Regions from separate parts of the Pseudoduganella sp. R-43 genome, predicted to be linked through region 2. Evidence: riboswitches for the same ligand, from Rfam matches in the RefSeq annotation. Region 2 holds a riboswitch; each other region holds the start of a gene.
The links. Region 2 has a riboswitch for cobalamin ahead of ACN9M3_RS30700 (TonB-dependent receptor domain-containing protein). Riboswitches for the same ligand answer to the same signal wherever they lie in the genome.
Positions count from the first base shown of each region.

Region 1 (7,617 bases), 420 kb from region 2:
CCGTCGCCAGCCCAAGCACCGCTGCGCGCGCCGCTGCGGCAGCACAGGCACCGGTCGTGAAACCGGTGCGCGTACCGCGTTCGGCCGCTGCCTTTTCCTTCATGCCTGCCCTGCCTTCTGCTTTGCCTCGGCCAGGGCCAGCAGGGCATGGAGGGCTGCGACCACCAGCGTCGAGCCTCCCTTGCGGCCGCGGATGACGATCCACGGCACCTCGGCCACTTCCGCCATCAAGTCTTTGGATTCGGCGGCGGAGACAAAGCCAACCGGCATGCCAACCACCAGCGCAGGGCGCACGCCTTCTTCGCGAATCAGGCGCACCAGCTCGATCAGCGCGGTCGGCGCATTGCCGATGCCAACGATGGCGCCCTCCAGCAGGCCAAGCCGGTGCGCCTTGCGCATGGCTTGTACGGCGCGCGTTGTGTCTTCGACTTTGGCGGTTTCGATAACGTCGGCATCGCTGATGAACTGGTGCGTCTTCATGCCGAAGTGGGCGAGGCGCGGTTGCGACAGGCCGGAGCAGATCATTTCAACGTCGGCAACGACAGGCGTCGAGCCGGCCAGCATGGCGGCGATGCCGGCCCGCACTGCTGCCGGATGGAAGTCGGTCAGGCCGTTGAAGTCGAAGTCCGCGTTGGCGTGGATCATGCGCCGTACGATTGGCCATTGCGATTCGGTATAGGTATGTGAGCCGACTTCAGCGTCGATGATGGCGAAGCTGTCATGCTCGATCACCTGGCCAGCGCGGGTCAGTTGTTCGGTGACGGTGTTGATGGTGCTCATGCTGGCTGCGCCTCTGCGTGATCGTGTGTGTGCGCATGGGAGTGGCCGTGGCCATGGTCATGTGCGATCTCGCGGTAGGTACAGCCGTCGCAAGGCAGGCGGCTATCCGGCACGCCAGCGCGCAAGTCTTCCACGCGCTGGTCCATCAGCTCGAAAATCTCGGCCTCGAAGCCGAAATGCTCGGTGCAGGCGAAGCGCACTTGCGGATACTGGCCGCGCAGGTGTTCAACCTGGCGGTGGATGCGCTGCATCAGCGTGCCGGTGTAAAGGTAGTATGGCAGCACCACGACCTGGCGCACGCCCAGCGTGAACTGGCGCTGCACGACCTTTTCCAGGCGCGGCCAGGTGATGCCGGTGAAAGCCAGGTCCACCAGTTCGTGATCGCCCTCTTCCAGCAGCCAGCGCGCCATCTTGGCCATCTCGCCGTTGGCGCCGCGGTCGGAAGAGCCGCGGCCCAGCAGCACGACGCCGGTGGTGGTCGGATCGGGCATGTCGAGCGTGCCCATGGCCCTGCGCAGACGGCGCTTGAGGATGGCCAGTACCGGGTCGCAGGCGGTCAGGTGCGGCGCCAGCAGGAATTCCGTTTGCGGACGGGCGATGCGCGCACCCTCGATGGCCTCTGGGATCTCCATCTTGACATGGCCGGCTGCATTCAAGATCAGCGGCACTACCAGCACGCGGCGCGAACTGGCAGCAACCTCCAGCAAGCTGGCATTCAGCTCGGGGGGAGCGAACTCGATAAAGCACAATTCGATGCGCCAGCCCGGCCGGCGTGCGCGCCACATGTCCACGAATTCACGGATTTCCTGGTTGCCCGACTCTTCGCGGGAGCCATGGCCGACGACGAGGATGGTATCGCTCGCTGCTGCAATCGCTGGCATCATGATGGATTGGTTCATGCGCTGGCCTTTCTGAAACGGTGGGTAAAGGTTGGGTCGTACAATTTGGAGCGCACCAGGGTTTCCCAGTGCAAGGCGCACAGCGTGGGGCTGGCCACGATCATGGCCTGGCTGGCTACGCCGGCTTCCCGGCAGCGCTGCTTGATGTCGGCCAGCGTCCCGCGCAGGATCTTCTCCTCGCCGGGCCAACTGGCTTTGTGCACGACCAGCATGGGCGAGTCCTCCGGCCAGCCCGCCGCACGCAGGGCCGCCTCGACCTTGTACATCAGGGTGATCGACAGGAAGATGCACAGCGTGGTGCGGTGTGAGGCCAGGCTGGCCAGGTCTTCGCCATCCGGCATTGGGGTGCGGCCTTCGACGCGGGTGAAAATCACGCTTTGCGTCACCTCGGGCAAGGTCATGGATTCTCCGGCGGCTGCCATCGAAGCCATGGCGGACGAAACGCCCGGGACCACTGCCCATTCAATGCCTTCGGCGGCAAGCGGGCGCGCCATTTCAATCAGGGCGCCGTACAGGCCGGGATCGCCGGTCTGCAGCCTTACTACGGTGCTGTGGGCCCGAGTTTGCTCGATCAGCCAGGCCGTCATCTCTTCCAGCGTCATGTCTTTCGAATCGCGGATAACGCAGCCAGGCGGCGCGTAGAGCGTTGCGGCGCGGTCCACCAGCGAGCCGGCAAACAGCACGGCGCCAGCTTGTGCCAGCAGCTTTTGTCCCTTGACGGTGATCAGTTCGGGGTCGCCGGGACCGGCGCCGACAAACCAGACTTTGCCAGCTGTCATATCAGTATTTCTCCTTGGTGTTCGTCGACAGGCTGGGCGCGCAGCGCGGTCAGCACGGCCTCCACGCTTCGCGGTGCGGCGCCGGCGGGAAGCAAGCCGCGTTTGGCCAGCTCGGCATGTAATGCCAATGCCTGGGGCAAGCGTTGGCCGGCAGCGCGCAGCGCCTCCTGGCGCGAGGCCAGCTCCTGGGTGGGAACCGATGCAATGCAGAGGCCAGCAGCCATCATGTGGATGTCGTCGGCCCAGCGATAGGCAAAGTCGACGTCGTGGGTGGATAGGACGATCGTCACGCCGCGCGCGGCGAGGCGGTCCAGCAATGTCTCGAGTTCCATCTGCATCGGCGAGTCCAGGCCCGCCATCGGTTCGTCCAGCAGCAGGACTTCGGGCTGCATGGCCAGCACGCCGGCAATGCAGACGCGCTTCTTCTGGCCGAAGCTCAGGTGGTGCACGGGACGGCGCGCAAAGCCGGCCAGGCCTACGGCATCGAGCGCATCCGCGGCGCGAGTGCGTACCGTGGCGTCGTCGAGGCCGAGGTTCAGCGGCCCAAACGCCACATCCTCCTCGACCAGTGCCGAGATTAGCTGGCGGTCAGGATTCTGGAACACAAGGCCGACCCGGCTGCGCAACGAGGCCAGCCCACTGCGGCTGTAGTCGTACTCGTTGCCGTGCCAGCGCAAGCGGCCCACGGTGGGGCGCAGCAAAGCGTTCAGGTGCAGCAGGAGCGTGGTCTTGCCGGCGCCGTTCGCGCCGAGCAGCGCGTGACGGCGTCCGCGCCCAAGCGACAACGTGCAGCCGCGCAGGCCTGGGCTGCCGTCGGCAAACGCGTGCTCCACTGCTTCGAGTTCGATCAAAGGCGTCATAGCCTGTCACGCAGGGAAAATGCCAGCAGCAGCACGCTCGCCAGCAAGGATAGGGCAAGCTGGCGTCGCGCATGCGGGAAGGAGGTCGGCAAGTGGCGCAGGCTGCCCTCGAAGGCGCGCGCATCGGCCGCCATTTGCAGTGCCGACGCGCGCTGCCATACCTGTAGTGCCATCTGGCCCGTCAGCAACCCTATCGACCGCCAGTGTTGGCGCCAGCCGCCATGTCCCAGGCGCGCAGCTTGCGCGGTACTGCCTTCGTCCCATGCCTGGCGCAGCACGAACAGCATGCGGTAGCACAGCGCCATCAGGTCCAGCAGCAGTTCGGGTACGCGCAGGCGGCGCAGCAACATCAACAGGTCCGGCATCGGCGTGGTCAGCACCAGCCCGAGTACGGCGGCCAGCGCGGCGATCGAGCGCAGGGCAATGTACCCGACTGCCGGCGAGAGCCCAGGCGCCCACCGCCAGCCGCCCCCGCCGTCAGGCGTGACCAGCATTGTCAGGCAGGACAGCAAAAGGAAGCCGACCGGCGCTACCGCTACGGCAAAGTAGGTCCGGATTGGCACGCGCGCCCCGGCCAGCGTGGCGAACATGGAGAGCAGCGCGAGCACGGCCAGCGTGTCAAGGCTGCGGGCGAGCCAGGCGGCAGCGATGCCGGCCAGCGCGAACAGGCCCTTCGCGCCTGGAGCGACGGCCTGCCAGCGCGAGGCGTAGGCTGCGGCGTCAATCCGCATGGGAATCCTGCTCCGGCACCGAATCCCCCTGTGCGCAACGTTGTTCGCGCTCGCGCGCCATCGATGTGCCGAGCCAGAAACCGATCACGCCCGCGCCGATCGCAGCTTGCAGCGCGAACAGCAGCGACGCGATCTCTCCGCTCGGCGGTTCGAACAGCGGTGCAAACCAGGGTTTGTAGTGTGGTGCGATGATGCCAATCGCCTGTTGCGCGCGCGAATCCGCTCCGCTGAATGCTGCTGGCGCCGCGCCGCCCGGCTCCGCCGGCGGCATGTCTGCAAACCACAGCGGCAAAACGGTCAACAGGATGATGGCCGCCCAGATCAAGCCAGTACGCGCCTTCATGCCGACTTCTCCTTCACATGCGCCATCACCGGCAGCAGGCGCAGCTCGTGCGCATTGAAGCGCGCCATCGCATTCACCACCAGTACGGTCAGCAAGCCTTCGCTGATAGCGATCGGCAGTTGTGTCAACGCGAAGATACCGGCGAACTTGGCGAACGAAGCGCTGATACCACCGATCGGATCAGGAAAGGCCCAGGCCAGCTGTGCAGAAGTGGTCAGGTAAGTTGCCAGGTCGCCGATACAGGCGGCCGCGAACACCGCGACCGCGCGCGATAGCCCGAGGGCCGCCGTGGAGCGGAATACGCCATAGGAAACGAAGGGCCCGACGATCGCCATGGAGAACACGTTCGCGCCCAGCGTGGTCAAGCCGCCGTGGGCCAGCAGCAAGGCCTGGAACAGCAGCACGACAAAGCCGACCGGCACCATCGCCGCAGGACCGAACAGCAGCGCGCCAAGCCCGACGCCGGTCGGATGCGAACAGCTTCCCGTCACGGACGGCAGCTTCAGCGCAGACAGGAGGAAAGCGAAGGCCGAAGCAACGCCAAGCAGCATGCGCCGCTCGGGGTGCGCCTGCAAGCCGCGCGCCATGCTGCGCAGGCCCCAGGCCAGGAAAGGAGCGGATACGGCTGCCCAGCCAAGCGCATGCGCGGGCGGCAGGAAACCTTCCATGATGTGCATTCGAAACCTCCCGTCGAATGGTCTATGGGAGCACCTTCATGGGAGAATCGGGAGACGGTCGACAGGGGGCAGGCGGGCAAGACGCAGGAAGCCGGTCGACAGCGGCTTCCCTTCACCCCGGAGAACAGTGCTGGCAGTATCGGGCCGGTATTCTGGCTCGCCTTCATCCTCGTCCGGGCCTTCCCGCGCGTTGCGCAGTGGCGTATTTCCGGATTCGTCAGGCTTACAGCAGCGGGGGCTGCACCGGAGTGGCCGCACATGGCAGCGTCACCGGTTTCCCGTTTAACGCGCATCCAGGACAGGACGCGCGCACCCAATTGCCGAATAGTACATTAAAGGTCTCTTGCGTGGCAAACGCCTGTGATCTCGGTCAGGAAGGCTGCCATTGCCTGTACGCGCAGGCTCGCTTTCAGGTCGCGGTGATAGACCAGCCACAGGTCGCGCGATACTGGCGTGGCCAGTCGCCCCATTCGCTGGAGCGCCGGCTCTGCATCACCGATGAAACATGGCAGCATGGCGGCGCCCACGCCGGAGCGGGCGGCGGCGATCTGCGTGGGCAGGCTGTTGCACGCCAGGACTGGCGGTTTGCCGTCGAATGCAGTGCGCAGTGCGGCTGCCATCGGCAGGCCATCCCAGGCGCCGTCCCAGCTTATGTAGTCACCGCTGTCATGCGAAACAGCGGCTGCGCGGTAAAGGGCGAAATCGACCTTGCCGATACGCCTTGCGATGTAGTCGCCTGCTCCATCGTCCGGAGCGGCCATGCGCAGCGCCAGGTCGGCTTCGCGCCGCGACAGGTTGACCGCAGCCATGGCGATATCGAGCTCCACCCTTAGCGCCGGATGCAGCGTTCGCAATGCCGCCAGCCTGGGCGCGACCAGGAATTGCGCCAGCATTTCAGTAGTCGCCAGCCGCACCACGCCGGACACTGCGCGCTGCGCATCGCCCGGCGCAGCAGCGGCAGCCATGGCCTGCTCCACCTGCCCGGCGTGCGCCAGCAGTTCACTGCCGTCATCGGTCAGCGCATAGCCGCTTTGCTGGCGCAAGAACAGCTTTCGGCCAGTGCGGCGCTCCAGCGCGTCAACGTGGCGCGAGACCGTGGATGCGCTGGTGCCCAGTACCGCAGCAGCGCCGCTAAGGCCGCCGCTTCGTGCAACCGCGAGAAAGAACTTCAGCTCATTCCAGTCGAAGGCAAGGTTTTTCATTTTCGGAAAACTGTTTTCTGAACTCACAAAACTACGTCCAATTCTGGAAACCTATACTAACCTTAATCTCAACTCCCGGAGCCAAGCCATGACTGTCCTGTATGGAGAATCCGCCGGCATCGCCGTCATTGCATTGAATCGCCCCGATGCGCTGAATGCGCTCGACCTGCCGACCTTGCAGCGACTGGAAGAAATGCTGGACATGGCGGCCGCCAGTTCCGCAGCCGGCGCCGTGATACTTACCGGCACCGGCTCCAAAGCCTTCTCCGCCGGCGCCGACATCAAGTACCTGAGCCAGGCTACCCCGCTGGAAGTACGCGAATTCGCAAGGCTTGCGGTCCACATCACGCACCGCATCGAGAATCTTGGCAAGGTCGTGGTGGCGGCCCTGAACGGACACGCCTTGGGCGGCGGGCTGGAACTTGCCGAAGCATGCATGATCCGCATCGCAGCCAGCCATGCAAAACTCGGTCATCCTGAAGTGCGCATCGGCGCTGTTGCTGGCTTTGGCGGCACTACCCGCCTTGCGCGCCTGGTGGGGAAAGGCCGCGCAGCGGAAATGCTGCTGCGCGGCCGCATCATCGATGCTGAAGAAGCCCTGCGAATCGGCCTTGTGCAGCAGGTGGCCAGTCCCGACGCGGTGATGGATGCAGCGCGCGCCATCCTGTACGAGATCCTCGACCAGTCCCCGGACGCAGTGCGCCTGACATGGGAGGCCCTGCACCGTGGCTTGAACATGACGCTGGAAGAATCCGCAGGCTTGGGCGCCGACTATTTCGGGCTCGTCGCGGCAACGGAAAACTTCCGCATCGGCACAGAGGCTTTCATTAAAAAAGTCGCTCCCGACTACATTCGGCAAAGGGTTGAATAAAACCCACAAAACCTGCGCACGATAGGTTTTGCTCATCCATTTCTAGCTATACTGCCCCCTTAAGGAAATTTCCGAGGGGCAACAATGGACGACACAATCGAGAATAATGAGAGCTCGCTAAAGCTCTCTGCGACCCTGGCCGCGGCAACCTTGCTGACAGCGTGCGGAGGCGGGGGGAGCGAAAGCAAGGGCAGCGACGGAGGTACGACCTCGCCGGTGCCACCCCAGGTCGAATCGATTGCAGGCGCCCAGGCCGCACGTTTCCTCGCCCAGGCCTCCATGGGCGCAACGCATGATCAGATGACTCGGGTCCAGGCGCTCGGCTATAGCAAGTGGCTGGACGAGCAGATGTCGATGCCCACTTCGCAATCGCGTTGGGATTGGCTGATGGCGAAGGGCTTCAACGCCATCGAAAACAAGAACACCCAGGCCGGCATCGATGCGGCACTGTGGGTCAAGCTGATCACGTCCCCCG
Region 1 covers NZ_CP183988.1:330,786-338,402, reverse strand. The annotation lists gene ACN9M3_RS01560 (cobalt-precorrin-5B (C(1))-methyltransferase) at 1-103, opposite strand, end outside; gene ACN9M3_RS01555 (precorrin-8X methylmutase) at 100-780, opposite strand; gene ACN9M3_RS01550 (sirohydrochlorin chelatase) at 777-1,679, opposite strand; gene cobM (precorrin-4 C(11)-methyltransferase) at 1,676-2,458, opposite strand; gene ACN9M3_RS01540 (energy-coupling factor ABC transporter ATP-binding protein) at 2,455-3,318, opposite strand; gene cbiQ (cobalt ECF transporter T component CbiQ) at 3,315-4,049, opposite strand; gene ACN9M3_RS01530 (energy-coupling factor ABC transporter substrate-binding protein) at 4,039-4,392, opposite strand; gene ACN9M3_RS01525 (energy-coupling factor ABC transporter permease) at 4,389-5,069, opposite strand; cobalamin riboswitch at 5,195-5,399, opposite strand; gene ACN9M3_RS01520 (LysR family transcriptional regulator) at 5,402-6,271, opposite strand; gene ACN9M3_RS01515 (enoyl-CoA hydratase-related protein) at 6,360-7,142, shown strand; gene ACN9M3_RS01510 (DUF1800 domain-containing protein) at 7,227-7,617, shown strand, end outside.
Region 1: linked by a shared signal. The riboswitch ahead of ACN9M3_RS01525 (energy-coupling factor ABC transporter permease) and the one ahead of ACN9M3_RS30700 (TonB-dependent receptor domain-containing protein) in region 2 are both predicted to bind cobalamin.

Region 2 (7,617 bases):
CGCGCAGTCTCGCCGACCACGATGATGGTCACCGTACGCTGGCTGGTGCCCGCCGCGGCCCACAAGCTGCCCCTGGCGGCATCCGTGCCGAGGGGCGCGATCACGGTCGCCGTCGCCCATTTGCGTTTGAGGTAGCTATTCGTAGCCTGGAACACATTGGTAGGCGTCAGCATGAAGCGCAGTTCGCGGTGTTCGCGAATGGCCGGCGCCAGGGTTTTGAACAGCACGATCAACAAGCCGGCAGCAAGCAGCAGCGAACCGGCCACCAGCCCAGTATTGACCAGCACCTCGCGACGCAGGGAACCATAGCGCACCGGCAGCCGCCAGATCAGCCACGACGGGATCACGCCCAGCAGCAGCACCGATTGCACCAGTTTCCAGCTAAACAGCTCGCCGGCCTCGCGCACATCGGTTTCCACCACGTTCTGCACCATGGAGGCATCGACCACGATGCCGTACTGGGACATGAAATAGGCCGTCAATGAGGACAGCAGCAATAGCGCGATCACAACAGGCTTGAACAGGCCGCGGAAATTCACCAGCGCCAGCACCCCGTTGAACACCAGCACCAGCAGCAGCGCGGATCCAAGATAGACCAGCAGGTTGGCGAGCTGGAACCCGCCCGTAGCCGACACGAAGCCCTTCCAGAAGCTGATGTTATAGATCAGGACCAGGAAGGAAGCTGTGGCAAGTGGAAGAAAGGCGGAATGAATGCGAGGAAATTTCATCCTCGCACGATAGCTTGCAGTAGGTAAAGGCTACGTCAAGGCGGCGTTAAGATTGCGTTAAATCAGCTGGGAAGCCGATGGAGAAACGGGTACCGCCGCCCTCGCGTTGCTGGACATGCAACTCGGCGCCAAGATACACACAGATGCGCTGCACCAGCCCCAGGCCGAGGCCGGTGCCGGACGAGGCGCCATCGCCTTCCGGGCCCGATTCGCCGCGCAGGCGCGCCAGCGCTGCCGCAGGCAGGCCTGGCCCGGTGTCTTCCACCACGATCGAACGCTGCTCCAGGCGCAGCACGACTTCGCCCCGCTCCGTGTAGGCGCATGCGTTGCGCAGCAGGTTTCCGATCGCGGCCTGCAGCAGCTCGCGCGAGCCGTGGACGGTGAAGTCGGCTCCATCCAGATAGCGCAAGGTGACCGGCTTGCCGGCCACCAGGGGCTGGCAACGCGTGGCTTCGTATTCCGCCAGCTCGGCAACCGACTGCGGCGGCGCTTCCAGGCCTTGCGGCGAACGGGCCAGGCGAAGCAGCACGCTGGCCACGTCGCTGGCTTCGCGCGCGGCGCGGTAGATCCGTTCGGCCGGCGCTTGCAAGCCAGGCTCGCCCTCGGTACGCGCGATCAGCACTTCCGCCGCGCCGCTGATCACGGTCAGGGGCGTGCGCAATTCGTGGCTTACGTCCCCGGTGAAGAAGCGTTCACGGTCAAGGAATTGCTTGAGCTCTCCGGTGCGGCCGGCAAAGGCGCGCGCCAGCACGCCCAGTTCGTCGTTGCGCTCAAGGCAGGGCAATTCTTCCTGGCGCTGTTCGACCGCCTGCGAGAGCAGCGTCATCGGCGTGACAATACGGTTGGCGAGGAAGCGCGCCAGCACCAGCGAACAGATGACAAAAGTGAGGAAGCCTGCAGCGAACATCGAATAGACCACGATCTCGATCGTTTCATATTCGCTATCGTGATCCACCACGACGAATTCCCCATGGCCATCGTTCCCGGCCAGCACGTGCAGGTCGGTTCCATCGACTGTGATCTCGCGCACGCCATGCGGCAGCCCGCGCAGCGAGCGCGGGATGTCGGCGCCGTGGTGGAAGGTCAGGCCGGCCGGCATCTGCACCGGCATGCCGCCGGTATGGCGCGGGGCGGCCCATAACGCCACTTCTTCCAGGCGCTCGTCGACCAGTTTTTCCTCGATGCCTTCCACTGCCAGGGCGGCAATAACGGCAAACACGGCGGAGACTGCGACCGCGAAGGTCATGTAGGCGCCGACGATGCGTCGGCGCAGCGAATCAGTTTTCTTCATCTGCGTTCACCAGCTTGTAGCCGATGCCCGGGATCGTGCGCAGCATGGCAAAAGGATAAGGTTTGTCCAGCGCCTGGCGCAGCGCATGGATGTGGGTGCGCAACGCGTCGCTGTCGGGACGCTCGTCGCCCCACACCTCATGTTCCAGCGCATCCCGCGTAACGACGCGCGGTGCTTCCTTCATCAGGCTTTTGAGGATGGTATAGCCGGTGCGGGTCAGCCCCAACGGGCGTCCGGCGCGGCGCACCTCGTAATTGACAGTATCGAAAGTCAGGTCGCCGAACTGCAGCACCGGCGCCGCTGCCTGCACGCCGCGGGCGCGCCGCACCAGGGCGCGCAGCCGGATTTCCAGCTCCACCAGTGAAAAAGGCTTGACCAGGTAGTCGTCGGCGCCGCTCTCGAAGCCTGCGACCTTGTCTTCCAGCGTGTCGCGCGCGGTCAGCATCAACACCGGCGTGGCCTTTCCGAGCTCGCCGCGCAGCTTGCGGCACAGCTCCATGCCGTTCAGGCCGGGCAACATCACGTCCAGCACCACGGCGTCGTATTCATGCTCGGTTGCCAGCGCCAGCCCACCGTAACCATTGGCTGCCGTATCCAGTACGTAGCCCTTGGGCTCGAGGAAGCCGTACAGGTTGGCGACAATATCCTTATTGTCTTCAATGATAAGTATGCGCATACGGGCATTATAATTCCGCGATGACCATCCCACACATCACCCCACTCAAAGACGAAGCGCTCGCGGCCCGGCTGGATAGCGCCATCAACAACAAGACCAAGCCACTGGGCAGCCTGGGAGCGCTGGAGGCGCTGGCACACAAGGTCGGCATGATCCAGCAGACCACCAGCCCGCAACTGAGCGAGCCTGCCATCCTGGTGTTCGCGGGCGACCATGGGGTGGTGGCGGAAGGGATTTCCGCCTTCCCGCAGGATGTGACCTGGCAGATGGTGGAGAACTTCCTGGCCGGCGGCGCCGCCATCAATGTCTTCGCGCGCCAGAACGGCTGCGCGCTGAAAGTGGTGGATGCGGGCGTCAAGCATGATTTCGGGACGCGCGAAGGCCTGGTTAACCGCAAGATCGCCCCAGGCACCGCCAATTTTGCGCAACAGCCGGCCATGTCGGTGCAGCAGTGCATGGAGGCGATCGAGTGCGGCATGGACCTGGTGGCCGAGCTGCCGGGCAATGTGCTGGGCTTCGGCGAAATGGGGATCGGCAATACCACCGCCGCCGCCGCGCTGATGCATCGCCTGACCGGCATTCCGGTCGCCGATTGCGTTGGTGCCGGCACCGGCCTGGCGCCGGAAGGCGTGCTGCACAAGCAGCACGTGATCGAAGCCGCCATGGCCCTGCACGCCGATGCGCAGGGCGGGCTGCAGGCGCTGGCTGCTTTCGGCGGCCTGGAAATTGCGATGATGGTCGGCGCCATGCTGAAGGCAGCCGAACGGCGCATGGTGCTGCTGGTTGACGGCTTTATCGTCACCAGCGCCCTGCTGGTCGCGTCGCGCGTGCAGCCGGCGGTGCTGGATTACTGCGTGTTCTCGCATTGCTCCGACGAGAATGGCCACAAGCGCATGCTGGACTTCCTTGGCGGCCGCCCGCTGCTGAACCTCGGTTTGCGCCTGGGCGAAGGCACAGGCGCCGCGCTGGCCGTGCCGCTGCTGCATGCCGCCGTCAACTTCCTGAACCAGATGGCGACTTTCGAGTCGGCCCAGGTCAGCGAGAAGTCCGAGTAAGCGCCCATGCAGCAGTTGCGCCTGTTCTTCATCGCACTGCAATTCTTCACGCGCCTGCCTATTCCTCGCTGGGTCGGTTTCGAGCCGGCCTGGCTGCACCATGCCTCGCGCTACTTCCCTGCCGTGGGACTGGTGGTGGCGGCGATTGCGGGCGGAGTGTACGCGGCGGCGGCGCTGGTGCTGCCGCCGCTGCTTGCCGTGCTGCTTTCCACGGCCGCCGGCATCTATGCCACCGGAGCCTTCCACGAGGACGGTTTTGCCGATAGCTGCGATGGCCTGGGCGGCGGTCACACGCGCGAGCGCGTGCTGGAGATCATGAAGGATTCGCGCATCGGCGCGTATGGAGCCATCGGCATCGGCCTGATGCTGGCAACCAAGGTGGCGGCGCTGGCCAGCATGCCGAAGCTGGCGGTGCTTGGCGCCCTGCTGGCGGCCCATCCGCTGTCGCGCCTCATGGCCTGTTCGCTGATCTGGCGCATGGAGTATGCGCGCGCGGAGGGCAAGGCCAAGCCGCTGGCGCAGGAAATGCGCGGCGGCGAGTTCGCCATCGCGACGCTGACGGCCGCGCTGCCCGCGGCGGGCGCGCTGGTCGTGGGCTGGCTGCCGCCGGCTGCATTGGGCGCCGGCCTGGCCGGCATGCTGCTGGCGACGCTCTGCCTGGCGCGCAAGTTCCGGCAACGCCTGGGCGGCTATACCGGCGACTGCCTTGGCGCTGTCCAGCAATTGACCGAAGCCGTGTTCTACGTCGCGGCACTGGCTTGCATGTGGAACTGATCCTCGTCCGCCATCCGCAGCCCGATGTCGCGCCCGGCCTGTGCTACGGCAGCAGCGACATTCCGGCAGCAGCGGACGCCCTGGCCGCCGGCCACGCCGCCCTGGCGCCGCAACTGGCCAGCGCCCTCGCCCGCGGCTACCGCCTGTACTCCAGCCCCCTGCGGCGCTGCACGGCCCTGGCCTCCCTGCTGGGCGCCTTCACGTCCGACCCGCGCCTGGTGGAAATGGATTTCGGCGCCTGGGAGCTGCGCAGCTGGCCCGACGTCGCGCGCGCCGAGGTCGATGCCTGGGCCGCCGACCTGCTCGATTACCGCCCTGGCGGCGGAGAAACCGTGCGCGAGGTGGCGCGCCGCGTGCAGTCCTTCCTCGATGAGTTGCAGCACGACGCCATTGTCGTCTGCCACGCCGGCACCATGCGCCTGATGGCGGCCATCGCCGCCGGTGAGCCCTTGCAGCAGGCGGCCGCCAGGCCAAACCACATCAAGTATTGCGGGATCCTTCGCTTGTCCTGGCCAGCCAAGTCCGTATAATGGCGGGGTTTTGGTGCCCGCAATCGAATTCTCGAATGCAGTTAAACGGGAAACACGGCGCTGTCCCTGACAGCCAACGTGTGCTGCCCCCGCAACGGTAAGCAAGTGCCGCCTTCAATGTGCGGCAGCGACCTCCCGGCCACTGTGCGCAAGCATGGGAAGGCCAGGCCGCCAGACTTGCCAGCCCGGATACCGGCCAGACCAGGTGGGAACGCGCCCTGCGCCCGTTCCTGTTCATGCCGGCTTACGGGGACGTGGGCCGGCGGCTCGTTACGAAAGTTGTCATGTCCTTTCCCCTTACCCGGCAAGCGGCCATCGCGTCGCTGGCACTGGCCGTTGCCGCACCTGCCGTCGAAGCACAAACCCAGGCTGCCGTACTGAATTCCGTGCTGATCACCGCCACCCGCACGCCGCAAGCAGCACGCGACATCATCAGCGACACGCTCAGCATCGGCCCAGAGGAAATCGCGCGCAGCGGCGCCGGCTCCATCACCGAACTGCTGCAGCGCCAGCGCGGCATCGAAGTGAGCCGCAACGGCGGACCGGGCACCAATGCCAGCGTGTTCCTGCGCGGCTCCAACGGCAACCAGGTCATCGTCCTGATCGACGGCGTACGCATCGGCTCCGCCAGCAGCGGCGCGGCCGCCTGGAATGCCATTCCGCTGTCCGCCGTCGACCATATCGAAGTCGTGTACGGCCCGTTGAGCACCCTGTACGGCGCCGATGCCATCGGCGGCGTGGTGCAGATCTTCACGAAGAATGGCCACGGCAGCCCGGCGATCGATGCCGGCGTATTGGCAGGCACTTACGGCACCCGATCCGGCACCGCAGGCATTGCCGGCAGCGCCGGCGCCTTCAACTATGCCCTCAGCGCGGGCAAGGAACGCTCCGGCGGCTTCTCCGCCACACTGCCGGCCAGCTCCAGCTACAACAGCGATGACGACGGCTACGACCGCAAGCACGCCAACGGCCAACTGGCCTGGCAGGTCGCGCCCGGCCACGAGCTGGGCGTGCAGTTCCTGCATAGCGACCAGGAAGCGGATTACGATAGCGGCACCAAGGTGCGCGCCTGGAGCACGCAGAAGCTCGACACCGCCGCGCTTTACTCGCGCAACCGCCTGAGCGACGCCTGGCAGATGACGACGCAAGCCGCGCAATCGCGCGACAAGTCCGGCAGCTTTGCCGCCACCGCCAGCCAGATCGATACCAAGCAGACCCAGTTCAGTTGGCAGAACGATATCGCGCTGGGCACCGACAGCCTGCAGCTGCTGGCCGAACACCGCAAGGAAGAAATCGAATCCAACACCGCCGCCCTGGTGCGTGAGCGCAGCACCACTTCCTGGGCCGCCAGCTACAACATGAAGCGCGGCGACCACCTGCTGGCCGCCGCCGCCCGCAACGACGACAGCTCGCAGTATGGTTCGAAGAGTACCGGCTCGCTGGGCTACGGCTACCGCATCACGCCGGGCCTGCGCGTCAACGCCAGCTACGGCACCAGCTTCCGCGCGCCGACGTTCAATGAGCTGTACTACCCCGGCTACGGCCTGCCGGCCAATCGCCCGGAAGAAGGCCGCAACCGCGAAATAGGCGTCCACTTCGAACAGGGCGGCACAGCGCTGGGCGCCGTGGCATACCGCAACAAGCTGACCGACCTGCTGGTGAACATCGCCCCTTGTCCGCTGCCCGGCTTCCGCTTTGGCTGCGCCTACAACGTCAACCAGGCCACGCTGGAAGGCATCTCCCTGTCGGCACGCCAGCAGCTGGGCAGCAATTTCACGCTGTCCGCGAGCGCCGACCTGCAGAACCCGCAGGACGACATCAGCGGCAAGCTGCTGGTGCGCCGCGCCAAGCGCCACGGCAACCTAGCGCTGGAATATACTGCGGGCAGCCTGAGTACCGGCGCCGAGTGGCAGCTTTCCGGCTACCGTTTCGACGATACGGCCAACCGCAACCGCCTGGGCGGCTACGGCTTGCTGAACCTGTATGCGGCCTGGGAATTCGACCGTTCCTGGACTGCCACCCTGCGCTGGAACAACGTGGCCGGCAAACACTATGAACTGGCGCGCAATTACGCCACCGCCGGTTCCACCGTGTATGCCGGCCTGCGCTTCAGCTACAAATAAATGAGATAAGCTGCCCGCTATGCATCCACTTTCCGCCAACCTGCGCATGCGCGCCGTCACCGTCATCATCCTGCTGGTGCTGTTATCGCTGGCCAGCCTGGTTGCTGCCGGCATGATCGGTTCGGTCAGCATCCCGCTGGGCGACATGCCTGGCGCGCTGCGGGAGTTCATCAGCGGGCAACCGACCTCATTGCCTGGCCACCTGCTAGGCCTGCGCGCCGAACGCGCGGCGACGGCGTTTGTCACCGGCGCTTCCCTGTCGCTGGCCGGCGTGATGATGCAGGCCTTGCTGCGCAATCCGCTGGCCGACCCTTATGTGCTGGGCATTTCGTCCGGCGCATCGGTTGGCGCACTGGCGGCATTGCTGTTCATGTGCGCGGCGTGGATGGTGGATGCCGCCTCCTTCGCCGGCGCGGTCGTGGTATCGATGATGCTGTACT
Region 2 covers NZ_CP183988.1:6,709,174-6,716,790, forward strand. The annotation lists gene ACN9M3_RS30670 (phosphoethanolamine transferase) at 1-728, opposite strand, end outside; gene ACN9M3_RS30675 (sensor histidine kinase) at 775-2,019, opposite strand; gene ACN9M3_RS30680 (response regulator transcription factor) at 2,006-2,695, opposite strand; gene cobT (nicotinate-nucleotide--dimethylbenzimidazole phosphoribosyltransferase) at 2,716-3,750, shown strand; gene ACN9M3_RS30690 (adenosylcobinamide-GDP ribazoletransferase) at 3,757-4,524, shown strand; gene ACN9M3_RS30695 (histidine phosphatase family protein) at 4,515-5,054, shown strand; cobalamin riboswitch at 5,049-5,269, shown strand; gene ACN9M3_RS30700 (TonB-dependent receptor domain-containing protein) at 5,339-7,177, shown strand; gene ACN9M3_RS30705 (FecCD family ABC transporter permease) at 7,197-7,617, shown strand, end outside.

Region 3 (7,617 bases), 430 kb from region 2:
GCGCAGCGTGAGCACTTTCACGATCGGCCTTGGTTGCGACCGTGGCGCCATGCTGCAAACGGTGCGTGAGGCCGTGCATGCAGCGCTGCGCGAGGCCGGAGCCCAACCCGGGCAGGTAAGCGCCGCCGCAAGCATCACGCTGAAACGCGATGAAGAAGCTTTGCTCGCTTTCGCCGAAGAAAATGGCTGGCCGCTGCACTTCTACGCACCGGAAGAATTGGCGGCCGTTCCGGTACCGAATCCTTCAGAAACCGTGCGCCGCTACACCGGCACGCCATCGGTAAGCGAGGCTGCCGCCCTGCTGGCCGCCGGCCCAGGCACGCCAATGACCGCCCTGGTGGTCGAAAAATTCAAACTCCGAGGCGTGGACAACCGCAATGTCACCGTCTCAATCGCAAGGAAGAATCCATGAACGCTCCATTCGAACAACCTGCTTCTGCGGGAAAGATCATGCTGGTCGGGATTGGTCCCGGCAGCGTGGACCACATGACGCAACGCGCCCGCGACGCTATCGCCGAGGCGGACGTGGTGATCGGCTACGTCACCTACATCAAGCTGGTGGCCGACCTCATTGAAGGCAAGGAGATCATCCGCAAATCGATGACGGAAGAACTGGACCGCGCCGTCAGCGCACTCGAAGCCGCGCGCGCCGGCAAGAAGGTGGCCCTGATTTCGTCCGGCGACGCCGGCGTATACGGCATGGCCGGTCCGACCTACGAAGTGCTGTTCCAGTCCGGCTGGACCCCGGAAGACCCGGTGCAAGTGGAGATCATCCCCGGCGCATCGGCCCTGAACAGCTGCGCGGCCCTGGTCGGCGCACCGCTGACCCACGACTTCTGCGCGATTTCGCTGTCCGACCTGCTGACGCCCTGGCCGACCATTGCCCGCCGCCTGGATGCGGTGGCGATGGCGGACTTCGTTGTGGCGCTGTACAACCCGAAAAGCGGCCGCCGCACACGCCAGATCGTCGAAGCGCAGCGACTGTTCCTGCGCCACCGCCGTGCCGACACACCAGTTGCCATCGTCAAGAGCGCCTACCGCCGCCGCGAAAATATTGTCTTCACCACCCTCGACAGCATGGCCGACGCCGACATTGGCATGCTCAGCACTGTCCTGATTGGCAACAGCAACACCTTCGTGCGCAACGGCCTGATGGTAACGCCGCGCGGCTACGCCAACAAGTACGACATGCAAGAGGGTGGCGCGACGCGCGAAGGTGAGCGTGCAGGCCGTTCCCTGTCGACAGGCCTGCTGGGATGGCTCGATACGCTGCGCGCCGAACACGAAGCCGGTGCCAGCATTGAAGAACTGGCAGCGCAGTACCGACTGCCCGCCGACTATATCCGCGCCACGCTCGACGAGCCGTGGGAAGCCGAGACCAGCACCGAAGCGGAAGGGAGCGAAGCATGAGCGACACCCCGGTAAAACCAAAGATCAGCAGCTACCACCGCCACCTGCTGATTTGCACCGGCCCGCGCTGCACTGCCGACGGCCAGTCGCAGGCCCTGTTCGACAGCCTGGGCGACAAGTTCAAGGCCGCGGGGCTGAATGAGGGCGAGCTGCGCGTGAAACGCAGCCGGGTAAGCTGCTTTGCGGCCTGCAAGGGCGGCCCGATCGTCTGCGTCCAGCCGGACGGCACCTGGTACTACAATGTCACTCCCGAGAACATGGACCGCATCATCGACCAGCACCTGTGCAATGGACAGGCCGTTGAGGAAATCGTGTTCCATCAACAGTGAGAGTAGAAGTGCAAAGCAGTTTTGACCAGGCAGCGATTGATGCCGTTTATCGTGTAATTGCCGAACGGCGCGACGTGCGCCACTTCGTACCTGGTGCAATCGATGAAGACCTCCTCATGCGCCTGTTAGCAGCGGCCCACCAGGCGCCAAGTGTCGGCCTGATGCAGCCCTGGCGCTTCATCCGCATCGAGAGCCCCGAGCTGCGCGAGCAGATGTATCGGCTGGTTGACGAAGAGCGCCGGGCCACCGGCGCCGCTCTTGGCGACCGCAACGAAGAGTTCATGCGGCTGAAGGTCGAAGGCATCCGTGACTGCGGCGAAGTGCTGGTGGCAGCCCTGATGGACCATCGCGAAAAGCACATCTTCGGCCGCCGCACCTTGCCCGAAATGGACCTGGCCTCGGCAGCCTGCGCTATCCAGAACATGTGGCTGGCCGCCCGCGTGGAAGGCCTTGGCATGGGTTGGGTCTCGCTGTTCGACCCGCTCAAGCTGGCTGCCTTGCTGGGCATTCCTGAAGGCGGCAAGCCGGTCGCCATCATCTGCCTCGGGCACGTCGCCGGCTTTTATCCCAAGCCGATGCTGGAACTCGAAGGATGGGCCATGCGCGGCAAGCTGGCCGACCTGGTTTATACCGACAGGTGGCAGGATAACAACAGTGCATAGCGTATAATCGCCGCCGTTTGGTGCCTCGCGCGCGTTCAAGCGTGCAGTTAAACGGGAAACACATGGCCGTGCTGGTTCAGCCGGCAGGCCAGGGTGTGCTGCCCCCGCAACGGTAAGCAAGCATCGTTCTCCAACGAAGGCCGTCTACACAAGCCACTGTGCGCAAGCATGGGAAGGCAAGACGGTTTGCCTTGCCAGCCCGGATACCGGCCAGACAGGTGGTGCACGCATCGGCGACGATGCGCGCGCTGTTCGGTCGCGCTCACGGGGAGGTGGGCGGGATTGCCGATTCAAACATCCATAATGAAAAAGAAACTGATCCCCATGGTCGCGGGGGCCTTGTGCGCTGTCGCGCAGGCACAAGAGCAAGAGACACCAGCCAGGGTGTACGTCGTTGGCCATCACTATGACAATGGCATTCGCACTTCCGACGCTGCCAGCGAAGGAACCATCACTTCGGCACTGATCGCCAACCGGCCTGCATTGCGGCCCGGCGAGATCCTTGAATTCGTGCCGGGCATGATCGTCACCCAGCACAGCGGCGACGGCAAGGCGAACCAGTACTACCTGCGCGGCTTCAACCTGGACCACGGTACCGACTTCGCCACCTTCGTCGACGGCATGCCGGTCAATATGCGCACGCACGGCCACGGCCAGGGCTATACGGACCTGAATTTCCTGATTCCAGAACTGGTTGGCCGCATCCGCTACCGCAAAGGCCCCTATTACGCAGACGAAGGCGATTTTGCATCGGCCGGCGCCGCGCATATGGGCCTGTCTGATAAGCTGAACGAAAATTTTGCATCGCTGACCGTCGGCGCGGATAACTATCGCCGCGGCGTAGTGGCGAATTCCACCGAGGTTGGCAACGGCAACCTGCTGTATGCACTCGATTTCGGCCACAACGACGGCCCTTGGCAGATGCCGGAAGCGTTCCACAAATCGACGGGTGTGCTGCGATACAGTTCGGGCAACAGCGCGGAGCGTTTCAGCATTACCGGCATGGCGTACAAGGCCGGCTGGCACGCGACCAGCCAGATCCCGCTGCGCGCGGTACAGGACGGACGGCTGGATGAATTCGGTGCGGCCGATCCGAGCGACGGCGGCCGCACCGCGCGCTACAGCCTTTCCGCCGAGTGGCGCAAGCGCGCGGGCGACACGCTGACGGAGGCGCACGCCTATCTGGTACGCAACGATCTCTCGCTGTACAACGACGTCACCTATTTCCTCGACGATCCGGTCAACGGCGACCAGGTGCTGCAGACGGAACGCCGCAAGATGACGGGTTTCGACCTGACCCAAACCTGGTTCGGTCAACTCGGCCAACGCTCGATGGAGAACAACATCGGCGTGCAGGGGCGCTTCGACCGCATTGCGCCAGTCGGGCTGTACGCAACGACGCAGCAGCAGGTGCGGCACCCGATCGCCGAATCGCGTGTTACCGAAGCGAGCATGGCCGCATGGTTCCAGAACACAGTGCAGTGGACGGACTGGCTGCGCTCCATTGCCGGCGTCCGCTACGACAGCTACCGCTTCAATGTCGGCAGCTCTATCGCGGAGAACAGCGGGAAGGTGAACGATCACATTGCATCACCCAAGATCTCCCTTGTGCTCGGGCCCTGGAGCAAGACGGAGTTCTTTGTGAACTACGGAGAAGGCTTCCACAGCAACGATGCGCGCGGTACCACGGCACGCCTGTCGCCACGCGAACGCGAGCCTGTCGATCCTGTCACGCCGCTGGTGAAAACGCGCGGTGCGGAAGTCGGCGCCCGCAGCGAGTTCGTGACCGGCCTGCAAAGCTCGGTCGCACTGTGGCGCCTGCGTTCCGGGTCCGAACTGGTATTTTCCGGCGATGCCGGCGACACGGCGCCGAGCCGAGCCAGCAAGCGTTCCGGCGTCGAGTGGAACAATCACTACGCCGCGACCAAGCACCTGCTGCTGGACTTCGACCTGGCCTATTCGCGTGCGCGCTACACCGAGTTCGACGCCGCCGGCGACCGTGTGCCGGGCGCTGTCGAGAAGGTGGCTTCGTTTGGCGCAACGCTGAACGACATCGGCCCATGGTCCGGCGCGTTCCAGCTGCGCTATTTCGGTCCGCGGCCGCTGATGGAGGACAACAGCGTTCGCTCGTCCAGCACGGCTATCGCCTACTTGCGCACCAGCTATCGCTTCGACCGCCGCTGGCAGCTGACGGCCGACGTGTTCAACCTGTTTGACCGCAAGGCGAGTGATGTCGACTACTACTACGCCTCACGCCTCGCGGGCGAACCGGCAGAAGGCGTGTCCGACATCCACTTTCACCCCGGCGAACCGCGCACGGTGCGTTTGACTTTGCGCGCCGTGTTCTGATCCGCCAGCCCGGCCAGATATGCGCACAGCATATCGGCCAGGCCGCCAGCGTAAGCCTTGATCTCCTTATCGGTACGGGGTTCCTGGGAAAACTGCTGGCCGACGGCGCTGAGAGTATCCATCACCAGGTCGCTTGCCAAGGTACGCTCCGCATTGGTGGCATTGGGCAGCACCTGGTCGATAAAAGTCCGGAACATCCGATCGCCGGAGGCTTTGGTTTCGATGGCCTCTGGCGCGTCGCGGTAAAGCGGCGCCGCGTCGTTCAGGGCCGTACGCACCGACGCTTCTTCACATTCCGAGCGCACAAAGGCATACACCAGCTTACGCAAGCGCTCCAGCGGCGGCTTCGCTGCATCCTGCAGGATATCCGACAGCATGGCCGACGTTTGCTGCCACTCGTCGCTTTGCAGGCGAAACAGGATCGAAGCCTTGTTGGGGAAGTACTGGTAGATCGAGCCCACGCTCACGCCCGCGCGCTCCGCCACGCGCGTTGTGGTGAAGCGGCGGGCGCCTTCTTTCGCCAAAACCTGAATAGCTGCCTGCAGAATTGCGCTGACGAGGTCATTTGAGCGGGCCTGTTTTGGCCTTCTTCGCGAGGAAACACGGGCGTTTTTGCTATCGGTCATGGCGGGTCCTGGGAACGCGAATATGAAATGTGAAGGATTATTCATATTATTCCTGCTCTTACACAAGAAAGGAATACCCAATGATTACCCTGACTTCCGCACCTGTCGCGCCCCTGCTGAACCGCCTGTTTGACGACGCCAAAAGCACACGGGTGCCTGCTATCGCCGCCTTCGCCGCACTGCCGGAAGAGGAGCGCGTGCGCATCATGAGCAGCAAGACCGGCTATCGCGAAATCTACGCGGACCTGAAAGACGCCGCGATCCCGGTGTCGCGCGAGACGGGCCTGCTGCTGTACATGTTGGCGCGCAACGCCAAGGCAAACGTGATCGTCGAATTCGGCACCTCATTCGGCATCTCGACCCTGCATCTGGCGGCAGCACTGCGCGACAACGGCGGCGGCCTGCTGATCACCACGGAGTTCGAGCCATCCAAGGCACAGCGCGCCCGCGAGAATCTTGAGGCAGGCGGCCTGCTTGACCTGGTTGAAATCCGCGAGGGCGACGCACTGGAAACTCTGCGCGCCGGCTTGCCGGAACAGATCGATCTACTGCTGCTTGATGGCGCCAAAGGCCTGTACTTCGACATCCTGCGCCTGGTGGAACACCGCCTGCGTCCCGGCGCGCTGATCATCGCCGACAATGCAGATTACTGCCCTGAGTACATGTCGGTGGTGCGCGAGCCGGACGGCGACTACCTGTCCTTGCCGTTGCCCGGCGACGTTGAACTTTCGATGAAGCGCAACTAAGTCACGAAGCGTCCGCCCACTCCATCGAGCGCTGCACCGGGGAAGTAGCGGCTCAGGCGACCGGTATTGCAGAGGGACTTGTGCTTTCATTTGATCGCTGTCGCCGCAGCCCTGATTCTGATCAGCTATTCCCCGAACAGGATAGCGACATGCCGTAGCAAACGCATGCCAAGACATGGGCACCGACGTGGTCGTCTAAATACCCGCTTCGGGTTCGTGGAAAAAAAATTGATCATAATCGATCTTTTGCGTCATAAATGATCGTGTTTAACCTATAATTTATTTTATTATTGATCGCTTTAAATCGATCAAGTTTGAGCTAAAATATCGATCATGATCGATATTTTTACACTCGCATGGACATCAAAAAGTTACAACTTGGACAGTTAAGCGAGGCCTTGCGAGGTGTTCACATTCCTCCGCGCCCACCTGTTGGCTGGATTCAATCAATTCGCAAAACGGTAGGAATGACCACCCGTCAACTAGCGGAACGCATGGGAGTTGCGCAAAGCACGGTCGTGGCCATGGAACAGTCGGAAAAAGGTGGCACGATCACATTGGACAGTTTGCATCGTGCTGCCGAGGCATTGGATTGTGAGTTGCGCTATGTTTTGGTTCCTCGTCAAGAGTTGCAAACCAAGGTCGAACAACAAGCGACCATCGTTGCGAAGAGAAACATCGCGAAAGTTGCTCACACGATGAGCCTGGAGAATCAAGAACCGTCGGATAAATTCAAGAATTCCTTGCTGAACGAAGAAAAGGAAAGAATCATGAGAGGGCGCTGGGGCAAGCTATGGGACCGCTAGGCGGATCGCACGCCCCCGGCGCCACACCAAACGATCCGGATGAGGTAGCAGGCCTGATCCCTAAACACATCACCACCCGTGGAGAGCTCGACGAATGGGAAACATCGAATATCTTAGCGGGGAGAAATTGGGCGTTTAACAACCGCTATCGCGGCGACATTCTCTCTGAGGACTATGTACGAAAACTGCATAAGCAGATGTTTGGCAAAACATGGAAATGGGCTGGCACATTTCGCAACACTGAGAAATCGATTGGTGTCGATCCGGCACGAATTGCAGTGGACCTACACAATCTACTCGGCGACGTGAAAACTCAGCTCGAGTTCAGTTCGTATCCTCTGGACGAGATCGCCACTCGGCTACATCATCGTCTCGTCTTGATCCATCCATTTCCGAACGGGAACGGTCGCCACGCTCGGCTTCTCACAGAGGTCTTCCTGCAAGTGAATGGCGCTGCGCCATTCACTTGGGGACAAGTCAACTTGAACGCCGCATCGGCAACACGTTCTGCTTACATCGCTGCACTACAAGCGGCTGACGCGCGCGATTACGCTCCCTTGTTGAATTTCGTAAGGTCATAATCCTCATGCTGACCAAATTTGGTCGGCATGAGGTTAGGCGGCACGGCGAGCTGAATATGTCGTGGCGATTATTCGACAGTCACAGATTTCGCCAGATTACGTGGCTTG
Region 3 covers NZ_CP183988.1:342,371-349,987, forward strand. The annotation lists gene ACN9M3_RS01575 (cobalamin biosynthesis central domain-containing protein) at 1-11, shown strand, start outside; gene ACN9M3_RS01580 (cobalamin biosynthesis protein) at 8-412, shown strand; gene cobJ (precorrin-3B C(17)-methyltransferase) at 409-1,410, shown strand; gene ACN9M3_RS01590 ((2Fe-2S) ferredoxin domain-containing protein) at 1,407-1,739, shown strand; gene bluB (5,6-dimethylbenzimidazole synthase) at 1,748-2,401, shown strand; cobalamin riboswitch at 2,404-2,630, shown strand; gene ACN9M3_RS01600 (TonB-dependent receptor) at 2,705-4,750, shown strand; gene ACN9M3_RS01605 (TetR family transcriptional regulator) at 4,699-5,421, opposite strand; gene ACN9M3_RS01610 (O-methyltransferase) at 5,457-6,122, shown strand; gene ACN9M3_RS01615 (mobile mystery protein A) at 6,479-6,928, shown strand; gene ACN9M3_RS01620 (mobile mystery protein B) at 6,916-7,509, shown strand; gene glmS (glutamine--fructose-6-phosphate transaminase (isomerizing)) at 7,578-7,617, opposite strand, start outside.
Region 3: linked by a shared signal. The riboswitch ahead of ACN9M3_RS01600 (TonB-dependent receptor) and the one ahead of ACN9M3_RS30700 (TonB-dependent receptor domain-containing protein) in region 2 are both predicted to bind cobalamin.

Region 4 (7,617 bases), 2.3 Mb from region 2:
TTTTCCGACTTTAATACCAGTTTTGATATCGAGCAGCGGCGCGGCCCAGAGGAGAAAGCACGTTCGTGCCTCTTCCCGACCGCCCTGCCGGGGTGGGTTGTAGTCTTGTAGCAACAGCCTTTAGCTGCCGCGTTCGACGTCGTCGTGTTCCTGGCGTTTGGCGTCCGGCAGCGATTCGACATGGTCGACATCGATATCGCCGCCATCCGGGGCCGGCGTATCGCGGCCGACGCTGGCGCGTTCGCCGGTGCCCTGGGCATCGGAATCACTGTCGAGTTCAGTGTCGCCGGGCCCTGGCGGGCGCGCGCCTTGCAGGTCGCTGCCGGAATCGGACGAATCGCTGGGGCCAAGAGCCCCGGTGCCATGGCCCTTGCTGACTTCGCGGTCAGGCTGGGCTGGCATATTGTCCGGGTCAAGGGTACTGGTTCCTGACATGGTGTCCTCCTGTTTCCAATAATCTAACGAAAACAGGGGCCAAGCGGCGCAGTGTTGGAAGTTGCCAACACTATGTTACATGGGCAATAAAGCTGAAACATCTTCGGCCGTATCCAGCTTGTACCAAATTTCCCCTTTAAGTATAAGGTTTTCCCAATATGTAACTTTCAAAAAAGACGCAACCCGAGCGTCACCGAAGCTTTCGTTTGGGGTTTGATACAGATCAAAAAGGCATTTACCTTAGGTCAACACTAGTACAATTCAGGCTTGAACAAATTGCACAGGAGTGCCTGCAGAATGAGTAGTTTTGACGCAACCAATAAGCGCCTGAAAAATATTCATACTCGCATCCCGGAATTCCCGGAAGACCTGGTACGCCTGCTGCGCATGACCTATCACGTCCAGAAACGCATGAAGGACCTGGCGAATTCGGTGCTGCGCAAGTATGACCTGGTCGATGCCAGCTACATGGTGCTGGCGGTGCTGTATGGGTCGGAGAATGAAACTTCGACGGCGTCCAACCTGGGCGAAGCCTGCATGGAAAAGCCGGCCAACCTGACCAGGGTCTGCAACGACCTGGAAGCGCAAGGCCTGATCACCCGCGGCAACCGCCCGGGCGACCGCCGCTGCGTGATGATTACCCTCACCGATGCCGGCCGCAACCTGATCGAGCAGGTGATGCCGGAAGTGTGGTCGCGCACCACCCGCGCTTACGACGGCTACAACGGCGACGATATCCGCGTGCAGGAACAGCTCTTCAAGCGCCAGCTAGCCAACCTCGACGTCACAGCCTGATTAAAAAAATGGGGTACGTCCCCATTTTTTTATTTCTGGGGCTTGGTGTGCTTCATTGCGTAGACCAGGTGCTGCCACCAGTGCTCGCGTGACTGCACGCTCAGCATGCACTGGCGGTCGATCTCTTCCTTGAAGACGCGGTCGCGGCATTGCATATTGGCCAGCGCATTGCGCTGGTTTTCGGCATTCACCACGGCCACCACGAGCCAGAACACCAGCCCGGACAACAGGACCACCAGCGTCCAGGCAAAATGGTTGACCCAGGTGCGCTGCACCAGGCCGGCCTCGTCAGGGGCCGACTCCCGGAACGCACGCATCACGCCTTCTTCACGTTGATCCATGTCTTACTTCTTGGTCGCTGCAGCCTTGGCTACCAGGTAGTCCGCAACTGCCAGGGCGGCTGCCTGGGACTGGTCTTCCGGCTGGCCTGGACGACCGGCCATTGATGGGGAAGTCACGTAACGGCCATCGATCACCAGGGTTGGCGCACTGTCCACCTTGTACTGGGCGATGATGGTCTCCATGCGCTTCATTTTAGACTCGACGCTGAAGGATTTGTAGACGCTTTCGTACTTGGCCTTGTCGACGCCGGCGCTTACCACCACGGCGGTCACGTCGTCCTCGCGCATCAGGCGCTTGTGCTCTTTGTGGATGGCGTCAAACAGCTTCTGGCTGGCTGGTTCCAGCGTGCCCATGGTTTCCAGGGTGACGTAGGCGCGTGCCAGCACGTCTTTTTCACCGCGGGCAAAGTGGATGCGGCGGAAGTGGATCTTGTCGGCGTTCTGCTTGACCCAGGCCGACATGCGCGGTTCGAGCGCATTGCAGTGCGGGCAAGTGAACATGAAGAACTCGACCACCTCGACCTTTTTACCCTGGGCTTCGGTGCGCACCGGGGTGTCGAGAACCGTATAGTCAACGCCTTGTTTCGGCTCGGCGGCATAGGCGCCGGCAGCGGTGAACATCAGGGCGGCAGAAGCAAGCAGCAGTCGCAGCAAACGCATGGTCATCCTTACAGGTAAATGGTAAACGCCGCGAGATTACCATTTTTTGCGCGCCGTGATCAGCCCCGTGGGCCAAAAAGGCGCCAACGGGGCATTTTTAAGCCTGTTTTAAGCGCTTAAAAGTCGTAGCGTGCCGATACTTTCAGTTGACGGCCACTGTTCGGGTAGATGCCTGCGCGGCAGCTGAATGCTTGGCTGAAATGCTCCTTGTCGAACATGTTCAGCGCGGTCACAGCCAGTTCCCATTGGCCGAACTTGCGCGCGTAGCGGCCATCGACCACGGTGTACGCCGGCATGCGGGCGTCGCAGCTGTTGTCGAAATCGCTGCCGTAGCGCTGTTTGCCGACGCGCTGCACGCCGATGTCGGCGCTCTGGCCGTCGGACGGCAGCCAGGCCAGGCGCACGGTCAGGATGTTCTTCGGCACCAGCGCCAGTTCGCGGCCGGCGTTCGGACCGGAGCGGAACTCGGCATCCACCTGCTGGAAGTGGCCCTGCACCTGCCATTCCGGCGCGAAGCGGTAGCTGCCATCGAGCTCGAAGCCCTTGCGCTGGGTTGGCGCCAGGTTGGTGTTGGCGCCGAACATGCCTGCGGTCGGGTCGTAATAGATCTCGTTGTCCAGGTTGTGGCGGAAAATGCGCGCGTCAAGCTTGGCGGCGCCCTGCGCATAACCAAGGCCGATTTCAACATCGTGCGAAGTCTGGGTTTCCAGCGGCTTGTTGGCCTGCGGAGTGAAGCCGTTCTCGTCGGAGTTGGCGACGCGGTAGCTCTGGCCAATCTTGGCCCACGCTGTCAGGCCCGGCGCGGCAAGCATGCTGCCCTGCACTTCCCAGGCGTTGTTGGCTTGCTTCACGCTGTAGGTGGCGGTGGTGAATGGCACTGGATCGATCGAATCCTTGTCGAACAGTTCGCGGCGCACGCCGGCGGCCAGGCGGAATTGCTGCGGGCCGGAGAACTTCATTTCGTCGCGCAGGTAGAAAGCCTTGCTGCGCTGGCTGGCGTCGGCGGCGGAGAAGGACGCGGTGGTGACGCGGTTCCAGCGGCCGAAGTCAAAGCCGGCGACCAGTTCATTCAGCATGCCGTCGAACTGGCCAAGGTGGCGCACGCGCGGCGAGAACTGGGTCTGCTTCGTGTCGTAGGCGGAGCTGGAAACGCCCCATGGACTGAAGTAAGTGGCTTCCGCTTCCTTCTTGCGATGCGACAGCTCCGCAGCCAGGTCGAAAGCGCCTACCTTGTGCTCCCAGGCGGCGGTATAGCGGTCGCTATCGAGCTTGCCGAAATCGTTCGGGGTCAGGGTCTGGCGCGGATTGGCGTTGAATTGCGCTTCCGTCAGGCTGCCGGCGAAGCGCTGGTCCTGGCGCGCGATGTCGGCACGCAGCGAGAAGCTGCCCACGCCGGTGCTGAACTTCACGCCGCCGTTAAGGCGCGACTGCTTGAATTCATTGTTGTCGCGGTAGTTGTCGGAGCGCTGGTGGCCGGCCGACGCGTCGAAGGCAAAGCCGTCGAAGCCCTGTGCCACGCTGGCGCGCACCTCGCCGCTGTCAAACTGGCCCAGCTCAGTGAACATATTGCCGCTGCGCTCGCCGGCTTGCGGGCGCTTGGTGGTGATCTGGATCACGCCGCCGGTGGCGCCTTCGCCATACAGCACGCTGGCGCCGCCGCGCATGATGTCGATGCGCTCCACCATGTCGATCGGAATGGTGGACAGGGTTGCGCTGGACAGCTCGTTTTCGTTCAGGCGCACGCCATCCAGCACAATCACCACGTTCTGGTCGCTGTTGGTGCCGAAGCCACGCAGGTCGAGGCCGAAGTCGGGGCTGCCGGTCAGGCTCTGGCGGCCGTACACGCCGCCGATCTTGCGGATCGCCTGGTTGACGTCGGACACGCCGGCGCGGCGGATGTCGGCCGCGGTGATGGTGGTGGCGCCGATCGGCAGCAGCGACGGATCGCTGGCGAAGCGGGAACCGGAAACGACAACGGTGTTCGATTGGGCTTGGGCCGCTGCGGCAAAGCACAGGGCAACCGCTGCGGCAACGGCGCAGCGCGAAGTGATGAAGGTCATGGCAAATCAGTAGAAAGAGTATCCGCCTGCGTCCCCGCAGCCGGAATCCACAGAAGACGAACCCTGCGCGGGCGCGCTTCCACCTCCCTGGCCGGTATCCGGGCTGGCAAGACTGACCGGGCCACCTTCCTGCAGCAGCAGTGGCTAATTGGCGCGGCCTGCCGTCTCAATGACGGCGCTTGCGTACCGTTGCGGGGGCAGCACATTGCGTTTCCCGTTTAACTGCCTCCATGAACAGGAGGCGGGCACCAAGGCGCCGCCATTATACGCCGGTTAAAGTTGGCATAAAAGTTTGGCAATCGGCCGCCACCCGGGCTATATTTTGGTGTTGCAAAAAACCCAATGGAGTCTTATGCGCATCACTCACCTTTTGGCCGCGGCCGCCCTGTTGGGCGGGGTCGCGGTCCAGGCCAGCCTGTGGGCCGGTGGCGCGACGTCCGCCACCGTGCCGGAAGCCGGTAGCGGCATCGCACTGGCGCCAGCCAAGGCGGCCGCCGTCATGCAGCCCAGCGCTCCCGGCGCCTGGGGCGGCATCCGCACCGGCCAGGAGGCCACGCTGTCCGACCGCGTGGTGGACTACCAGATCGAAGCCAGCCTGGACCCGGTCAAGCACACCATCGACGGCAAGCAGCGCCTGACCTGGCGCAACCGCAGCGCCGAACCGGTGCGCAGCGTCTACCTGCACCTGTACCTGAATGCCTTCCAGAACGGCTACAGCACATTCCACACCGAGGAGCGCAAAACCGGCAGCGGCATTCGCAACAGCGCCCTGAGCAAAGATGGAGAATGGGGCTACACGGAATTGCGCAGCGTGCAGCAAGGCGGCGCCAAGGTGCCGTGGACTTTCGTGCATCCCGACGGCGGCCCGGCGGCCGACCAGACCGTGGTGCGCCTTGACCTGCCGCAGGCTGTCGCAGCGGGCGCCAGCACCACGCTCGATATCGCCTTTTTCGACCAGCTTCCGCGCGTGATGGCGCGCAGCGGCTACTTCGACAGCTTCCACCTGGTGGCGCAATGGTTCCCCAAGATCGCCGTGCTGGAACTGCCGGGCGAACGGGGCGCCACCGCGGTGCGCTGGAACGCGCATGAATACCACGCGGAATCCGAGTATTACGCGGACTTTGGCAGCTATGACGTCAAGCTCACCGTCCCCAGGGAATATACCGTGGGAGCCACCGGCGAACTGCAGGGCGCCCCGCAGGAAAAGGACGGCAAGCTGACCCACCATTTCGTGCAGGGCGACGTGCACGATTTCGCGTGGACCGCCGACAAGCGCACTGCGGCACCGCTGACCGGCACCTGGACCGGGCCCGGCAGCCCGCAAGTGAAGATCACCGTGCTTTATCCGCCGGAATTCGCATCCAACGCGGCGCCTGCCTTGCAGGCCACCAAGGATTCGCTGGACTACTTCTCGAAGACCCTCGGCCCCTATCCGTACAAAACCGTGACTGTGGTCATTCCTCCGCATAACGCCAGCGAAGCGGGCGGCATGGAGTACCCCACCTTCTTCACTGTCGACAACTTTGCCGGCCTGAAGCCGGGCACGTTCGCATCGGCGGCGCTGGATTTCGTCACCATTCACGAATTCGGCCATGGCTACTTCTACGGCATCCTCGCCAGCAACGAGTTCGAAGAGCCGATGCTGGACGAAGGCCTGAACGAGTACTGGAACCAGCGCATGCTGCGCGATACGGGCCGCAAGGCCTACCTCACGACGCCGTTCCTGCGCGCGATCGGATTTGCGCCCACCATCAAGGGCTTCGAGTTCGAACGCCAGGGCACGCCGCGTGACGAGCCATCCGACCCGCTGGGCCAGAATGCCTATACCCGCCTGCAAGGCATTGGCCCGGTGTATTCGCGCACCACACTGGTCATGCACGACCTGGAAGCGCAGCTGGGCAAGGAAACCATGGAGCGCGCCTTCAAGGAGTATTACCGCCGCTGGAAATTCCGCCACCCAAGCGTGGCTGATTTCCGTGAGACGCTGGCAGAAGTCAGCGGCCAGCGCCAGCTGGTGGAAACCGTCTTCGCGCAGCAGGTCTATGCCACCACGCGCGTGGACGACCGCATTTCCTCCTTCACCAGCGAAGAGGTGCTGCCACTGCCGGGCCGGCAAATGAAGGGCGGCAAGCTTGCCGACTTGAGCGAAGAGCAGGTCGACAAGCACGTCGAACAGCTGCGCGATGCATGGGAAAAGGCCAACCCGGAAGCCAAGCCAGGCACCGGCCCGTTCCCCTACCTGACGCGGGTCACCGTGCGCCGGCGCGGCGCCGATGTCCTGCAGACGCTGGTGGTCACGTTTGCCGATGGCACCAAGGAGACCGTATTCTGGGGCGGCGAACAGCGCTGGCATACCTACGAGTGGACCAAGCCCGTGAAAGCGGTATCCGCCCAGCTCGACCCTGAGGGCAAACACCTGCTCGACGTCAGCAAGCTCGATGACAGCCGCACCCTGAAGAAGGACGGCAGCGCGTCGCGCCGCTGGACCTTCGACCTGGCCGCCATCATCCAGACCCTGCTCTCTTTCATCGCCACTGTATGAAGCTGACGACCAACCTCAAACACGCCGCCCGCGCCGCCCTGCAATGGCGCCTGATGCTGATCTGGCTGATCGCCATGCTGCTGCCGACAGCCCTGCTGGCCCTGCCCATCTGGAATAGCCTGGCGCCGCTGCTGGACAACTCGGTGCGCGCCCCCGAACTGGCGCGCGCGCTCGACGGCCTCGCTTTCACCGACATATCCGCCGAACTGCGGCGCAACGCCGTTTCGCTGCAAGCCGGCGGCATCGCTGCCTTGGTCCTGACCCTGCTTCTGTCGCCGTTCCTGACCAGCGCCATCGTCACTGCCGGCCGTGCGCAGCAAACCGCCACCTTGCGCGAACTGTGCGCAGGCGGGGTCGCCGAATACCCGCGCATGTTCCGCATGCTGCTGTGGGCGATCGTGCCGCTGGGCGTGGCGTTTGCACTGGGCGGTGCGCTGGCGGAAGCTGCCGAGAACTATGCCGGCAAGGCAGTACTGGAAGCCGATGCGGCACGCTGGCAGCTGGCAGCCACGGTCGTCACAGCCCTGCTGGTGGCGCTGACCAACCTGACGCTCGATGCCGGGCGCGCCCAATTGGCGATCGACCGCCGCCGCACGTCTGCCGTCAAGGCCTGGTGGCGGGGCGTCAAGCTTCTCTTGCGCCGGCCCGTGGCCATGCTGGGCGCCTACACGGCGCTGACTGCGGGCGGCCTGCTGCTGGCGGCCGTGCTGGCAGTGGCACGGCTGAATGTGGCCGGCAGCAATGCCGCGCTATTGGTAGCTGCGTTCGTGCTGGCACAGCTGAT
Region 4 covers NZ_CP183988.1:2,235,024-2,242,640, reverse strand. The annotation lists gene ACN9M3_RS10245 (hypothetical protein) at 121-435, opposite strand; gene ACN9M3_RS10240 (transcriptional regulator, SarA/Rot family) at 733-1,230, shown strand; gene ACN9M3_RS10235 (hypothetical protein) at 1,260-1,571, opposite strand; gene ACN9M3_RS10230 (thiol:disulfide interchange protein DsbA/DsbL) at 1,575-2,231, opposite strand; gene ACN9M3_RS10225 (TonB-dependent receptor) at 2,348-4,291, opposite strand; cobalamin riboswitch at 4,364-4,559, opposite strand; gene ACN9M3_RS10220 (M1 family metallopeptidase) at 4,644-6,833, shown strand; gene ACN9M3_RS10215 (hypothetical protein) at 6,830-7,617, shown strand, end outside.
Region 4: linked by a shared signal. The riboswitch ahead of ACN9M3_RS10225 (TonB-dependent receptor) and the one ahead of ACN9M3_RS30700 (TonB-dependent receptor domain-containing protein) in region 2 are both predicted to bind cobalamin.